3 regions of the Sneathiella sp. D3-11 genome follow, and region 2 is predicted to be linked to each of the others. Evidence: riboswitches for the same ligand, from Rfam matches in the RefSeq annotation. Region 2 holds a riboswitch; each other region holds the start of a gene.
The links. A riboswitch is a leader RNA that binds a small molecule or an ion and turns the genes downstream of it on or off. The one in region 2 is predicted to bind cobalamin.

Region 1 (5,519 bases), 1.7 Mb from region 2:
TGAGCTGCCAGACGCAAGCAGCGGAAGCGCCTTTTGAACCGTAAATAGCGTGCCTTTGACGTTTATCTCAAATGTTTGAGCGTAATGGTCCGGGGAAATCTCGCCAAGGGAGGAAAACTCACCAATCCCGGCATTGGCGAACAAAATATCGACACCGCCCTTCTCAGTTTTCACCGTTTCGAACAGATTATCCAGATCCGCCAGGTTCGTGATGTCGCCACGAATTGCGCGTGCGTTTGTGCCAAGTTCGTCCAATGCAGCGTCCAGAGCATCCTGCCGACGCCCGAAAATATAGACAAATGCGCCTTCGGCCAAAAACCGCTTAGCTGTCGCCAGGCCGATCCCGCTTGCGCCACCGGTGATGACAGCTGTTTTTCCTTCAAGCTTACCCATGATTTGATCTCCTTTATTTGAAACTAATCTGGAGATATGGAATAGTTTCTTTTTGACAAGTATGCACCTTTTGGTAAGTATAAGGAATGAATACAGAATCCACAGAACCATCCCCCTTTATCTGCGGTCTCGACGCATCCCTGCGTATCATTGGCGGAAAGTGGAAGCCGTTGATCCTCTTTTTCCTCGGCCATGGACCAAAGCGGTACGGCGAGTTAAAGCGGGAAGTGCGCGGCGTCAGCCACAAGATGCTAATCCAGCAATTAAAGGAACTCGAGGCGCATGGTGTCGTTTTACGCACGGATTACAAAGAAGTCCCGCCACGTGTCGACTATACGTTGACGCCATTTGGCGAGAGCCTCATCGAAGCTATGGTCCCGCTGTGCGGCTGGGGCGAAAGAAACTCGGAGGTTATCGAGAAAGTGATCTCTAAACGGAAAGAAGGGGCGTCGTCCTAACGCATCTACTATGCGAGACATGTCAGGCCGCATCGGTATAGAGTGACAAAAAGAAAGTGGCGCACCGGGGAAGATTCGAACTCCCGACCCCTAGATTCGTAGTCTAGTGCTCTATCCAGCTGAGCTACCGGTGCTTATTTGCCAGCCTGTCTTTGACCGACAGCAAGGCGCGAATTGCATGTGGCGCCTGCCTGAGGATCGGGAAATTAATCAAAAGGGGGAGGCAATGCAAGCGATTAAACCAGATTTTCTTAAAAAGTTGTGTCGAAATCGCTTCTTGTCGCCACGCTTTTCATTAGATACTATCTGCCACTGATTTCCGGTTACAATAACCGCTCGGCATGGAACGGCGAAATTGCCCTCCCGCTACCGGGTTTTTGCGCGCACAGAAACTAAGAGTGTTTTACAACCATGGTACTCAACCTTACCCGTCCCGTTGCAGTCAGCGCCGTGTTACTCGTCGCGAGTTGCTCTTTTGTTGATGAAAAACTGCTACCGCCCCTGGCGGGCGATCCGGCGCCCACGAAATCGGGCCAGGAAGCCGTTGCCAGCGCAGAGAAGGCGGCAATGTCCGCAGATCCCACAGCGACACAAGCGGCCTTGGCATCTGCCTCTTCAGCCGGAGCTGCGCCCGCACCACAGGCTACCACAGCAAGCCGGTTCCAACTGCCGGAGGTCACCACAGCGCCAAGTACGGGCACTGTCGTTGGACAGCGGGTTGAAACGTTGCGTGACAGCCTCCGGGCTCTGCAGGCACGCGTCAACCAGAGCAGCGCCCAATTCGAGGCAATGGAAGCCTCGACCACCGCAACGTCGCAGCGCTATCACGGAACCATGGCCGCCATCAATGCACGCCTTCAGATCGGCACGACCAAGGGTAACCCGATCCTGATCAGCCAGTGGAATGAAGCCCAAAGCGACCTGGAAAAAATTGCGGCGGATGTTTCGGAGATGAACAACCTTGCGAATACAGTCGCAGGGGACGCGGGTGAGGTTGGTTTCTTGCTCGAATCGGTACAGTCCGCCTTTGAGCTTAGCGGCGCGATAGAAGAAGATCACCGCCAGTTGACGGTGTTGGAGGATGAAACAAGCCGGACTTCCGTCCTGACAAACCGTCTCCTTAACCAGCTCACCAATGATATTAACCGCCAGACAGCCTATGTGGGTACTGAGCGGATGAACCTCACCAACACGTCGATCGCAATCAAGAACGGTGGATTCTTGGGATCAAGCGCTGGCACGCGTAATTACCTTGAAACGGCCAAGGCGGCGGATACGACATCTGGGGAACGTCAGGCGTTGGTAATTATCCGCTTCGACCGGGACGATGTCGCCTATGAACAGGCTCTCTATGATGCGATCAGCCGCACCATGCAGGAACGGCCGCAATCTTCTTTCGATGTGGTCTCCATTGCACCGCTGAACAGCAATCTGGCTAACAATCAGGTGAAGTCAGTGCAAAATGCTGAACGGGTCCTTAGGTCTCTCATTGACATGGGCCTGCCTGCGTCGCGCGTTAAACTTGCCAGCACAGCGAATGCAAATGTTGCCTCTAACGAGGTACATGTATACGTCCGGTAAAATCTGACTATTACGGCAATAAAAAAAGCGACGGTAAATCCGTCGCTTTTTCTTTTCTAGAGCCGCCTCCGCGACCGAATATTCTTTATCCGAAGATCATGCCTTCGACATTCTCAACGAAAAAGGCAATGCCGACACCGGCGGCAACAGCACCAGCAATGCGTGGCTTTGCCGCTGCGGTCTCAGTAGCGTGCCAGACTTTTTCAGCAATAAATCCAGCGCCGATGGCAATTGAATATTGAATAGCCGCGAACCCGATGAGATAGGCAACAAGCGGCATATTTTCTGCACCAACAATTGCCTCACCATAGGCGCCGCCATGAAACAGGCCGGCAATAGCAAAGATCGCCATATGAAGGGCCGCAGGGATTTTCTTACCCGACACCACCAATGCGCCCAGAAGAATAACCGATCCGGTGATCACCAGTTCAGCGAAGGGAAGCGCCACTCCATTTGTGATCAGCAAACATCCGGCAATTGTTCCCAGAATAAAGGCAAGAGGCGCAATATATTTTCGTGTCAGAAAGACCGCTGCCAAGCCGACCAGAACCACGAAGGCCAAGTGATCGATCCCGATAATTGGGTGCCCAATGCCTGACAAAAGACCTTCCGTGAAATTACTAGGTGTCGCGCCACCCATTGGATGATGCGCAAAAGCCAGTGTTGGAACCATCAGTGCAGCAAGCACTGTCGTCGCCGCTATTCTATATCGCATGTCATTCTCCTGTTTTCGTCTCACCCGACGAATTGTCTTTACGTCCTGTCAGCGGCAGGTCTCCTGGCTTGCGCTATCACGGTGCTTTCTACCTTCCCAGAATGATCCAGTGGCATCTTTGAAAGCCCCTTCGCGCTAACAGTTGCGGGGGCAGCCATAGAATTGGACGCTAAACCGTCCTCACTATATTCCCTTTTAACTGACCGATAAAATCGATAGAACCGCCTTCGGCAAACTCTATCAACTGCCATCGATGATGACCAGCGGCAATTACTGCCAATTGAAATCTTTTGCAGGCAGAGAGCAGACTGAAATGATAGTTTCGACGAGATGTTATCGGGTATTTTTAGGTCTCACATCTCATATATTAAAATAATTCTAAAAACTACTTGCATAAATTTCTGAGCTGAATATATATGGCTCACGACAAGAATTTGCATACTGATGGAGTTAAAAAGATGAAAAATATGGAAGGACAGAAAGTCCCGAATGTCACCTTCAAGACACGTGACGGCGATAGCTGGTGCGATGTGACAACGGATGAGCTTTTCAAAGGCCAGAAAGTTGTCCTGTTTGCTCTTCCCGGAGCCTTTACACCAACATGCTCTTCGTCGCATCTCCCCCGATACAACGAGCTTGTTCCGACTCTCGAGAAAGCTGGCGTCGACAGAGTCATCTGTCTTTCGGTCAACGATACATTTGTCATGAACGAGTGGAAGAAAGACCAGAAAGCTGAGAACATTACCTTCCTCCCGGATGGGACAGGCGCTTTCTCCGAAGGCATGGGCATGCTTGTAAATAAGGATGATCTTGGCTTTGGTAACCGGAGCTGGCGCTATTCAATGCTGGTCAATGACGGCGTCATAGAAAAAATGTTCATTGAGCCTGATGTCGAAGGCGATCCGTTTGAAGTTTCAGATGCGGACACAATGCTCGAATATCTGAGCCCGAGCGCAGAGAAGCCAAAGGCGATTACGGTCTTTTCAAAGCCGGGCTGTGGCCATTGTACAAGGGCCAAAGCTGCATTGGAGAAAGCCGGTCTTGGATATGAGGAAATCATTCTCGGTAGCGATGCAACAATGCGCTCCCTGAGAGCCGTTTCTGGCGTCCTGACCACACCGCAGATTTTTATCGACGGCCAGAAAATCGGTGGTGCTGACGAGTTGGAAAACTATCTTGGCGCCGGCAAATCCGCCGCCGCATAAATTTCCAAATACCGCGAAGAAGGTTTCGTCAATTTTCCTTCTTCAAAAAAACCCGCTGGTGAGAGCCAGCGGGTTTTTTTACAGCGTTTGATAGACCTAAAGGACGTTAATCACTCCAGGACATCCGTGACGCATCGGTGACGAAGAATGGCAGATCGTTCCATACACCGTTCAGCCCATTGCGAACCACAACCACACGCGGCAACTGGAACATAAAGCCGTTTACGGCATCTTCAGCCAGAATCTTCTGCGCGGTCTGCAAAAGTTCTGTGCGTTCAGCTGGTGAAGCTGCAGATTCAGCTGCGGCAACCACTTCGTTGAACTTCGGATTATTATAATTGAAGTAGTAGTTTTCACGAGCGTAAATGCCAATATCCATTGGTTCTACATGCGAGACAATTGACAGGTCATAGTTTTTCTTTTTGTAGACTTCATCAAGCCATTTCGGCCAGTCAACATTCTCAATTTTGATTTTGAAGCCGGCTTTTTCAAGCTGTGCTGCAACAATCTGTCCACCTTTACGGGCGTAGTCATCCACTGGCGGTAGCTTCAATGAAAGCTCCAATCCGTCCGGATATCCTGCCTCGGCAAGAAGCTGCTTGGATTTTTCAGGGTCAAATGGATAAGTTCCAGTCAGATCGAGATAATCCGGATGATGTGGTGCGAAATGCGTTCCGATTGGCGTTCCAAAACCAAACATCGCACCATCAATCAGTTCCTGACGATTGATCGCATGTGCGATTGCCTGACGGACTTTCAACTTTGAAAGTGCTTCATCCGCATTGTTGGTGCTGAGAATGGTTTCACCGTTTGTGTTTCCGACCACAACATTGAAATCGTCCTTCAGGGCGTCACTGCCGATCAGCTCCTTCGGGATATCCGCAACATCCACATCGCCAGCGAGCAGCGCAGCAAGACGCGCCGGACCATCACTGATAAAGCGGATCGTGACATTCTTGATCGCAACGTCGTCTTTGGCACGATAGGTATCAGCCGCCGTCAGCTTCAGGCTATCGCCTTTCGTCCAACTTGCAACTTTATACGGACCCGTGCCAACCGGATTGGTTGCGTTGGTCGCATCCGATGCCGGATCGACAATCACGGCTGTAGATTCGCTCAACTGCTCAAGTAGGGCCGGGCGGCGCTCTTTAAGCTTGATAACCACAG
Region 2 (5,519 bases):
CGAGGGACGCAGAAGCCGACACACCGATAATGCCCGGCTCCGCCAGCGGGTTGCGCAAGTATCCCTGAAGCGCGGCTCCCGTCAAGCCCAGCGTCGCCCCAACCATCAGGCCCAATATGGCGCGAGGAAGTCTTATCTCGAAGAATATCAGCGACGCCGTCCCGGCCTCACCTGAGAAGATTGCGCGTAGAAGTTCAAATGGATTTATCGATGCTGGCCCCACCAGCAGTGATGCCAAGAAGGCAACAATGACCGCTATCGCCAATACGAAAAACAAAATTGGTATTCTGATTAAATATTGCTCTTTTCGCATCACCGACGGCTCACTTCTGATCTACTTTTCGGTAGGACATAATCTTCGACTTGATGGCATGTAATTCGGCAATGGCATCGGCAATAACAGGTGTTCCGCATACCCACAAATTCGACGGAATACGGATCCGTGAATGATCAGCGAACATCTTTCGCAGGGCCGGGTGATGTAAATTTTCTGTCGCCATCGCCGGTTTATCCCGCTGTGCGTCCAATATCAGCAAATCCGGCATCGACGTTATCAATGTTTCAAGAGACACTTGCCCGGTCCCTCGGATGCCGAGCTCACTGCCAAGATTTCGAAACCCTGCCGCCTTCACTACCGAGCTTGCCAGCGTCCCTTCCCCCGATGTAAAACCGTTTGCCCAATAGAGTGCCGCCATCGGCGCGTCTGCCTCGTTCCCCGGCATGTCAGCGGATGGCAGTTTATTATCGAATTCTGCGACCAAGGCTCTGCCGCGCTCTGATGCGCCAACTGCCTCCGCAACAGTTTTAATGTTCGCTCTGATATCGTTCAAACTGGTCGCAATGGGAAGCACTATCACCCGATAGCCCAGTTTACGCAAAAGAAACACGGTCGGGCGAGTTGTATATTCCCCGGCGAGAATGAGGTCCGGCTCAAGTTGCAATATCTCCTCAGACAATCCGTGATTTTTAGGCAAACCCGCTGCCTGCTCCGCCATCATGGATGTCTCCTGATCCGTGGCGAGATTGCTCAGCGATACGATCTGTTGCCGATCCGCCAAAAGGAGGAGAAGCTGATCCGCACAAACATTCATAGACACAATCCGCTCTGGCTTCGCCATGCCGCTCCCTGGCAGAAATACCGCCAGGGAGAGACCGAGAAAGGCCCGCTGCAAGCAAATAAATAGACTATTTCCCGCCATTATCAGAAGGGCCCGAATTTAATATGGAGACCGGCGAAAAACGAAATTCCCGGAGATCCATAACCATAGACTTCCTGATAGTCTTCGTTCAGAAGATTTTCCCCGCGCATATAAACCTCCGCTCCTTCTGCAAACTCATAGGATGCCGCCAGATTGACAAGAGTATAGCTATCCAGATCAACTGTTCGCGTCGCCACGGGGAAATAGCTGTCATAGACAATATCACTCTGCTTACCGTTATATTGAAGACTCAAATTGAGGTTGGCAGGTCTCTCCATAACATCGAAACTGTAGTTTCCGATGAGGCTGGCGATATGTTTGGGCCGCCGGACAAGCGCCGTCCCCATTGCGTCCTTCCCATTTGTGTAGGTATAGGAAGCATCGAGACGTATGTTCTCGAACGGCTCGGTCGAGGCAGTAAACTCCATACCTTGTATCCGGCTTGTGCCGGCAAGATTAACGGCTGTATTCCCGCTGCCTTGAATAAGATTCTCAATGCGATTGCTGAAATAGGTCACGTCAAGAATCAGTTTGTCATCCAGAAAAGCCTGTTCGACACCCGCGTCCCATCCGAACCCTTCCTCAGGCTTCAAGTTAGGGTTGCCGGTGAAACCGGGCGTGGAGCCGAACAATTCAAACAATGTCGGGTTTTTAACCGCCCGGCCAAAGCTGCTATGCAAACGGGTTGCGGTTTCATCAAATAAATAGGCAGCCGTCCCGCGATAAGTGGTCTGATTGTCGAAGAGATTATCATTGTCATCATAACGCAGCGCGCCGGACAGAAATAGATTTTCCCATAAGCTGACCCGGTATTCCGTTGAGTAACCGTAATTCACGATGTTCACAGTATTGGGGCCGGAGAAACCACTGTTGGTGTATTGCTCCTCCTCATCGCGTTCAACCGCGAAGGTAGCCGTATGGTCGGCGTTTGCAAAATCCGGTGTCGAGAAATAATAATCCGACTGATAGCCATAGGTGATCCGCTTGCCTTCCGATGTATAGGTGGTCGCCCCCGCTCCGTTTAGATAGTCCGTTTTATCGTCCATATAGCTCATCTTGACCAGTTGGTCCCAGGCACCATCGGCGAGAGTTAGTTTTGCGCTGGTCAAGCCGTATCTTTGCAGGGACTGAGAGCTGTCTTCGCCATCGATCGTGTTGACCACAACGGCGGAGGCATCACTATCCAGATCACTGTCGACAATCATGCCCACCGCTTTAATTTCAAGGTTCTCGATGGGCTTGACGCTGATTTTGAGGCGACCGGTCGTATTATCATAACCGTCCTTCTCGGTATTGCCGTTTTTCTCATCGGCCACAGAGATGCCATGCGTAATATACCGCTCGACCGTACCGGAAATGGTGAATTTATCACTTCCATAGCCCATATCGACCTGCCCGTCCTTCGTAGAGAAAGAGCCAAACTCCCCACGGGTGGAAAGGGTGAAACCGGGTTCGGGGTCCTTGGTGATAATATTCACCACGCCGCCAATAGCATCACTGCCGTAAATCGCGCTTTGCGGTCCACGCAGCACTTCGATCCGCGCAATCCCCGCGTTCAGGATATTCGCAAAGTTGAACTCCGATCCCGAAGCCGGGTTATTGACTTCTATCCCATCGATCAGGACAAGCGTCTGGTTTGCTTCCGCTCCTCGAATGCGGATTTGCGTCTGGCTGCCAACCGGCCCTGTGCGATTAACGGCGATACCCGGCACATCCCGTAGAACATCTGAGACGATCCTCACTTGCCGTTTTTCCAACTCATCTGCTGTGATGACCGTGACGGCGCTACCAATTTCCATAGACGGCAGCGGCGTACGGCTTGCCGAGACGACAATTTCGGGCATGAGTTGGGTTGTGTCATCCGCCATGACCGACATGGCGATAATGATCGCAAGGAAACTGCCGGAGGCAAGGCGGACGGGAATAGGTTTCTTCTTTTTTAAGTAATCAAACATTGCTGATCCCTCTTGTTTCTTAAAAGACAAGTAAGGGCAAACAGCGACATTGCCGCTTGCGCCTGACGACGAAGAAACACAGTGCGATCAGATAGAAAACTTCAAGTCCGCATAAAACGGACAAATGGCTTTCAGCAATTGAGGAAAATAGAATTCAAATCCAAAACCCCGATAGCAACGCATTCCTGCGCGCCACCACAAACGGGTTTCCGTCCCACGAGCACACCCCGTACAGTGGTCGAGTAGCGCTTACGACGGCAGGTCTCCTGGCTCACAGGTCATTGCGTTTCCCAGCCTTCCCAGTTTCCCAGTGGCTTTTTCGGGCACGCTCTCTGTTCACAGTTGCGGGGGCAGCCAAGGTGTAAAACAGCCTGAATTCAGTCAGGCTGGTCAGTCCCTGTTCCCTTTTTCATCCATGAATGGAACCATCGCTGAGATAGTAATTGCATCAGCGTTTTTTATAAGTCAAGCAACAAGAAATCATTCTGGTACTGTTAGAAATGAAACGTCACATCAAGCTGCCTGCCGTCGATCACGAGACAATTTGCCGCAGCTAATGACTACTAATACTAAAACAACCCGGTTTCCCTAAATTTACAGAGGCAAATGGATGCGCTTTGCGCAAAACCAGAGGCTCGGCCCTTCAAACCGCGACTTGACAAAACATGTCTCTGTTTGCGTATTAGTTGCGAATCTTAACCCTTGGGAAGGCGTCCTCGTGATCGAATATGTAATATCGCTCTATGATAAAGGCGGCCCCGTAATCGCTATTCTGGCTGTTCTTTCCGTGGTGGCATTGTCAGTAGCCCTGCAAAAGCTCTGGCTCTTTACATCAACGGGCTTGGGTCGACATGAAAAAATCCGGGAAGCCATGCTGCTCTGGAAACGCAATCAAGGACTGCAGGCGATCGAGCTCCTTCAGGCACAAAAGAGCCCGACCGCAATGACCGTGCGCCATACGTTGCAAGGTCTCTATTATTCGCCAGATCGGCAGGCACTTGTCCGAGAGGATATTGATCGCGTCGCCGGGGAGGAACTTGCCAAGGCACGCAAGGGAATTCGATTGCTGGAAACAATCGCCCAGATCGCGCCTCTGCTGGGCCTGTTCGGGACAATTCTCGGAATGATCGAAGCTTTTCAGGCCCTGCAATCCGCAGGTGCAAATGTTGACCCTTCGGCGCTAGCCGGGGGAATATGGGTCGCGCTGCTGACAACGGCGGCGGGCCTCGCCCTCGCGATCCCGGCTTCCATGGTGGCAACCTGGTTTGATACTTTGGTCGATGCAGAGCAGCAGGCAATTGAAAGCATGGTCACATCCCTCCTGACTGGTGAAATTACCGCCGTTTCTCTTAACCAATCTACCTCCGGCCTTTCTGCGACGCTCACCGCTGATCATGCGAATTCGTAACGGCAAGAAGCGCAAAAACCTAATCGGTCTTACATCGCTTATCGATGTAATATTCCTGTTACTTCTGTTTTTCATGCTGTCGTCGACCTTCACAAAATTTACCGAGTTCACACTCTCCGCCGCAACGGCTGGTCCTGCCCAGGAGAAAACAGAAAAGCCCATCATAATTTTCGCCCATCTTGACGGGCGGTTTGAAATTGAGGGGATTTCGATAAGCGCAAGCGCGCTGAAAAACCGCGTGCAAGAGCAAACCGAGGAAGGTCGCACCAGCGCCGTCCTTGCTCCGGATAAAAAAATGCCGACGCAACAGCTTGTTACGATTCTGGAAACCCTTGAGCAAACAGATTTGCAATCTGTTTCTTTGGCGCGCTGACATGAAAATAACCACGCCCAAAGAAAAGCGCGCCCTGCCCGAGAATACGATTGCGCTCATCAATGTTGTCTTTCTAATGCTGATCTTTTTCCTGATCGTCGGGACGGTCGCCGCCCCTCTTTCCAAAGATCTTCAGCCCGCCTGGACGAGCCAGCGCCCTCTGGTCCCCCCACATCCACAGGTGATAGAAATCAACGCGATCGGGGAGATTTCCTATCAGGGAAAGACCGTCGCATTAGACCGTCTTGGTTCGACTGCCCGTCAGATTTTGACAAAAGATGGCGACGAAATTTTCATCAAGCTTGCGGCAGATCACGAATTGGAAGCAGGTCGCCTCATCGAAATTCTGGAGGTACTGAAAGCCGTGAAAGTCGGCAATATCCGCTTGGTGACCCTCGACAAGGTGGCGTCAAAATGACCGCCCTTTTGCTTCGCCAACCAACTTTCTTGCTGCTCTCAACCGGATTGCATGTCATTGGTATTATGGGGTTAGTTGCCTGGCAAAGCGCACCCCCGTCGCTCGCCATGCCGAAGGGCCGGATTACGCTTACGGTCGGCCAATTACCCGCGGTGAACAGCCCACC
Region 3 (5,519 bases), 720 kb from region 2:
CAGCAACCAGGCTGTCGGGGTCGGGACTGCGCGACTATCGACGGAATAGAAGTTTTTCCCCGTCGGAAGCACATCATTCCGGCCACGCGTGGGCGCACCGGAAGGTCCGGGCTCAACAAACTGTCCGTTCAACCCTTTAAGAAGGCCGGCTAACTCCGCCTTGCCGCTGGTTTCGACGGTCGGCCGCAGATGATTCTCAAGGCCATTCAGCACCGTCTTTGTCCGATGCCAACCTTCTTCGGGAGACGTCTCGCCAGATACAAGAGCGGCGGCAAGCTGTTCGATCCGTTCCACAGTATCGCCGTTGGATCGCCAGGTTCCCTCAAAGTCTAGAGCTTCAGGGCGGGCGCCATCCCATTCTGCGCCCATCTCGCAATCGAGAGGATCGAAATCCTCCAGCAAATTAAGATCCAGCGCGATGCTGCGGATAAGGGAGGCATTCGCGCCGTCGCCATCTCCGCGTGGAATGCGTAGGAGCGCGACCAGCAGATCGGTGAGCTGTCGACCGGACGGAGATTTTCCGAAAATATGAAGGCCATCGCGGATTTGCAGCTCCTTCAATTCGCACAGATAATTATCGAGCTTGGTAAGTCGTTCATCTTCTGGCTCGTCAGGAGCAATTCCACAGTCAATATTGATGCCCGACATCTCTGTCAGTTCAAGAATTTGCTCCCGCAGCAGGACGATGCGCCGGGGATCGACGCCGGCGGCTTCATAATATTCATCGACAAGTCGTTCCAGATCAGCAAGCGGGCCATAGCTTTCCGCACGGGTCATGGGCGGCGTCAAATGGTCGATAATGACGGCACTGGCGCGACGCTTCGCCTGCGTTCCCTCGCCAGGATCATTCACGATGAAGGGATAGAGATGCACTGTCGGGCCAAAAACAGCCTCGGGGTAGCACTCACGGGAAAGCGCAACGGATTTGCCCGGCAGCCATTCCAAGTTGCCGTGTTTCCCCATATGGACAACGGCGTGAACCTGTTCTTCCTCTCGAAGCCAGGCATAGAAGGCGAGATATCCGTGCGGGGGAACGAGGTCCGGGTCATGATAGCTCGCTGTCGGGTCGATATTATAGCCGCGTGCGGGCTGGATGCCGACGATCACATTGCCGAGTCGACGGGCTGCGAGGAGAAACTGCTCCCCTTCGATGAACGGATCACTTTCCGGGTCGCCCCATCTTTCGATGATTTCGTTTTGCAGCTTTTCTGGTAAGGTCCTGAAGTATTCGCAATAGCGGGAGAGGGGATAGGCAATGCCGTTTTCCCTTTTGCCTTCTTGTCTCGGTCATTCGTCGGCCCGTCCAGCAAACCCTTTATCAGGGCATTCCCATTCTCGGGAATGCTTGAGACCGAGTATCCTTCGGATTGCAACGCATTCAGGACTTCGATGGAACTCGCGGGCGTATCAAGGCCAACGCCATTTCCGATCCGGCCGTTCTTGTTGGGATAGTTCGCAAGGATCAGTGCGATTTTCCGGTTCGTCCGCTGCGTGTTGCGCAGCCGCGTCCAGTTTGCCGCAAGATCGGCAACGAAATCCACTCGGTCCTGCACAGGTTTATAGGTGATAATATTCGTTTGGGTCGCCTCGTCATATCCACCGTCGGCCTTAAACGAAACGGCACGCGAGAGAATTCGTCCATCTACTTCGGGTAAGGCGACATTCATGGCTATATCGCGGGAGGAAAGGCCGGTGACACCTTCCTTCCAATGGTCTTCATTGCCGCCAGAAAAAATCACCTGCAGAATTGGGCAATCAGCGGCGTCAAAGGGAGTGGATTTTCTCGCTCCGCCGGGGCTGGAAATAGCGAAGCCAGTGGCATTCAACAACACAGACGGCGGTGCTTCGGCCAGTAGATGTTCGATAATCTCCGCCGAAACTGGATCCTTCAGGCTGGAGACGAAAATGGGAAGCGGGTTTAGTCCACGGCTTGAAAGGGCTTCGATCAGGGCATCCACCGGGGCTAGATTATTCGCCTGATACAGCGCACGGTAAAAAATAATGCCGGTAACTGGAGTATCTTCCTTCCAGTGCCGCCGAATATCCGCCATGCTCAGTTGTGTCTCATTCGGCCAGTACAATCCAGCCTTTAACAGCGGCTTGGGTTCGCGCCAATCGGTTTCATGATCCAGTAGATACGCACTATAATCCAGAAAACCTGAGTAATTCTCTTCACCGCCTTCAACAAGATACCGCCAGAGCCGATGGGCTGTCCCATGCGGAACGGTATTGAGGGCGGCGAGTTCTTCATCCGGTTGATCATCCCCCGGCAGGAAAGCAAGCATAATTCCTTTTGCGCGACAGCATTCGGTGATTTTTTCCACCGCATAGGGCCAGTAGCCGATTCCGCCCAACAGGCGGACAACCACCAGCTTTGCGTTGGCAATCATATCCTCAACATAGATATCGACGGAAAGATTGTGGGACAGCTGCATCGTATTGGCAAGCCGAAGGGATGGCGCGCGTTCACGCGTCTTCTGGCTCAGTGCCAGGCTGGACAGCTCCGTATCCGCCGCGGACAGAAAAATGATATCACCCGGCACCTGTTCGAGATCAACCGCTTCCGATCCATCAGCAATGCCGCCGGGTATGGCCGCCAGAAGATGCATGTTAGCCCTTTATTATTTTGGTGATGGTGGACTGATCCATATCGTGCTCGCCAATTATCACGAGCTTGCTGATACGTTTCTCATCGGCGGCCCATTCCCGATCATAATAGTGCTGTAACCGACTGCCGACGCCCTGCAGAACGAGCCGCATATCCTTGTCCTTCACGGTAAGGAAACCTTTCACCCTCAAAATATCTTCCGCGGCGATGGCCTTTTCCAGCTTGGCAATCAGTGTTTCTGGAGATGTGATCTCCCCGACCTCCAGAACAAAACTGTCAAAGTCGTCATGCTCATGGTCATCGGCATCATCATGAACCGACGGGCGCGCGTCTAGATCATCCTCTGCCGCTGCACCAAGACCCAGCAGAACCCGAGCGTCCAGCTTACCATGGCTCGTCTGGAGCATTTTCACCTGTGGACGGAGACGATCCTTTAGTCCGGCGGTGGCCGAGGAGAGTTCCTCATCTGCAAGCATGTCCGCCTTGTTGAAAATGATCATGTCGGCGCAATTGATCTGATCATCGAACAGCTCTTCCAGCGGGCTGTCATGATCCAGCATTTCGTCAGCTTCCCGCTGGGCCTGCACGGCGTCGGGGTTAGCGGCAAACAACCCATCACGATAGGCCGGGCCATCAATCACGGTAACCACTCCGTCGACTGTTACTTGCGTGCGCACTTCGGGCCATCCAAAGGCCCGGACAAGCGGTTTTGGAAGTGCAAGGCCAGAGGTTTCGACAATGATATGATCGGGGCGATCTTCGCGGCTTAGTATTTTCTGTATGGTGGGGAGGAAATCATCGGCAACCGTGCAACAAATACAGCCGTTGGCAAGCTCGACAATGTCTTCTTCCGTGCAGTTTTCATTGCCGCATCCCTTGAGGAGGTCCCCGTCGACGCCAAGGTCGCCGAACTCATTGATGATAAGTGCCAATTTTCGGCCCTCCGAATTTTCGATTAGGTGGCGGATCAGGCTGGTCTTGCCCGCGCCAAGGAAACCGGTGATAACGGTTGCCGGTATTTTCTCACTCATATCATTACTCCGGGGAAATATGTCGCGCAGGCCAAAGGGCCGGCCGGGCAGGGGCGTTTGGAATTAGGGTGCGGATATCGCAATGTCATTACGCTCATCATGATCCTCCGTCATGCAGCAGAAATTGATACAGTTGATGGCAGGTCTCCTGGCTTGCGAATGGCACCGGCACTTACCTTCCCGATTGTCTCAGTGGTTTTTTGTGCAGGCTAGTCGCATACAGTTGCGGGGACAGCCGCGGCATTGACCCATGGATCGCACCGCATTCCCTTATAATCCCTGATTGGGAACCATCGGAGCGGACGCTACGGCGGAAAGCGTTGCCTGTCAATCCATTGACGGTGCTTTTATCGATTTGCCCAACGGTCCGGGCTTTTTTAGGATGCCCACTCGACCGGCTTCCGTTCAGAGTAGTCCAAAACAGAGCCCCCGGTGATTCTGCGAGACAGAAATCATCAGTCCTGCCAACGATATTGAGATCCATCTCATTTAGTATTGGAAATGGCGTAATTATTCGAACTCGGCATCCCTTAAACTGCTTCGTGATTGCAGAATGCAGTTTGTTTTCGCAAATTTATCCTGTAGTTTCTTGGCCATGGCGGAAACAGCGAAAAATAAAATTGTCGTCAAGGACCTGTATAAGAGCTTTGATGGCGTTCAGGTTTTGAACGGCATAAATCTTGAGGTGAAAGCTGGCGAGATTCTAACTTTGATTGGGCCGTCAGGCGCTGGCAAGACGTTGACGCTGAAATGCATTCTCGGATTGATCAAACCCGACAGTGGCTCGATCCTCCTCGACGGGAAAGAAGTTAGCGATATGCCGGAGAAGGACCGGATGGAATTTTTCCGAAAATTCGGTATTCTGTTTCAGCGTTCGGGATTGTTCGACGGCCTTCGGGTCTGGGAGAACATCGGCTTTCGCCTGAATCAGCAATCCGGTGTGAACAAGCAGGATGTCAAGGCAATGGCCATCAAGAAGCTGCGCTCTGTCGGACTGTCGGCGGATGTAGCTGACTTATTCCCGTCGGAACTCTCCGGCGGTATGCAGAAACGTGTTGGGTTCGCCCGTGCAATAGCCGGGGATCCTCCGATCCTGTTTCTGGATGAGCCAACTGCCGGGCTCGATCCGATAATGAGCAATGTCATCAATGATCAGATTTTCAATAACGTTCGTGAACTCGGCAGTACAGTTATGGCGATAACCAGTAACTTGCTGACAGCACGTATTATTTCCGACCGCATCGCCATGCTGCATGAGGGACGCGTTGTCTGGACGGGCGACGTCCGTGAAGCGGGGCATACGGATGATCCATATGTGTCGCAGTTCTGGAATAAGCGAAAAGATGGACCAATTCAGATGTCGGTTTCGACTGTTTCAGCCTGAATTTCCGTTATTTGGTGATCACGTAAAACATCCTGAAAGCGTCTAGTTTGGGCTTTGTTAGCGAGTCAAATTAGCGTGGTTTCCATGAATGATGGCAAAAGTGACAGCCTGACAGCTTCAGATTTATTGACGCCACGGGACAATCTGCCGTGGCGCAAAGAAGAGCAGGCTCTGACCCGCTGGGTGCGCCCCTTTATAATAGATAACGCGGTTACACGGACGCATTGCACGTCAGTATTAACACAGGAAAGAAGGGAGCGAACACTCCTTCGGGATTCCGTTGAAGGGGAACTCGCGCGGCTGTCTTCAGTTAAGCAACGCTTCTGGATCGCTGAGTATAGATTTCTTGAAAAACTGCTGTTGTTCAGACAGCTCGTGACTTATGCGCCGTCTTTTCTGAACCTCTCGCATATCATGCCAAAAAAGCTGATTTATTGCAGACGGATGGTGGTGCGGTCATACCTTGAACAGAGTTCTCTTCCTAATACGCCCTTTG

Region 1: another riboswitch for cobalamin. It lies ahead of AC0L73_RS12035 (HupE/UreJ family protein); the one in region 2 lies ahead of AC0L73_RS01775 (TonB-dependent receptor plug domain-containing protein).
Region 3: another riboswitch for cobalamin. It lies ahead of cobW (cobalamin biosynthesis protein CobW); the one in region 2 lies ahead of AC0L73_RS01775 (TonB-dependent receptor plug domain-containing protein).

Annotation. Positions count from the first base shown of each region.
Region 1 covers NZ_CM147911.1:2,354,181-2,359,699, reverse strand. The annotation lists gene AC0L73_RS12055 (SDR family NAD(P)-dependent oxidoreductase) at 1-393, opposite strand, end outside; gene AC0L73_RS12050 (winged helix-turn-helix transcriptional regulator) at 480-851, shown strand; tRNA gene AC0L73_RS12045 (tRNA-Arg) at 909-985, opposite strand; gene AC0L73_RS12040 (hypothetical protein) at 1,263-2,432, shown strand; gene AC0L73_RS12035 (HupE/UreJ family protein) at 2,518-3,147, opposite strand; cobalamin riboswitch at 3,184-3,388, opposite strand; gene AC0L73_RS12030 (glutathione peroxidase) at 3,606-4,352, shown strand; gene AC0L73_RS12025 (ABC transporter substrate-binding protein) at 4,459-5,519, opposite strand, start outside.
Region 2 covers NZ_CM147911.1:347,017-352,535, forward strand. The annotation lists partial or broken gene AC0L73_RS01765 (FecCD family ABC transporter permease) at 1-313, opposite strand, end outside; gene AC0L73_RS01770 (ABC transporter substrate-binding protein) at 324-1,118, opposite strand; gene AC0L73_RS01775 (TonB-dependent receptor plug domain-containing protein) at 1,202-3,154, opposite strand; cobalamin riboswitch at 3,394-3,599, opposite strand; gene AC0L73_RS01780 (MotA/TolQ/ExbB proton channel family protein) at 3,873-4,562, shown strand; gene AC0L73_RS01785 (ExbD/TolR family protein) at 4,549-4,935, shown strand; gene AC0L73_RS01790 (ExbD/TolR family protein) at 4,937-5,353, shown strand; gene AC0L73_RS01795 (energy transducer TonB) at 5,350-5,519, shown strand, end outside.
Region 3 covers NZ_CM147911.1:1,065,971-1,071,489, reverse strand. The annotation lists partial or broken gene cobN (cobaltochelatase subunit CobN) at 1-2,609, opposite strand, end outside; gene cobW (cobalamin biosynthesis protein CobW) at 2,611-3,639, opposite strand; cobalamin riboswitch at 3,761-3,949, opposite strand; gene AC0L73_RS05625 (ABC transporter ATP-binding protein) at 4,235-5,023, shown strand; gene AC0L73_RS05620 (hypothetical protein) at 5,108-5,519, shown strand, end outside.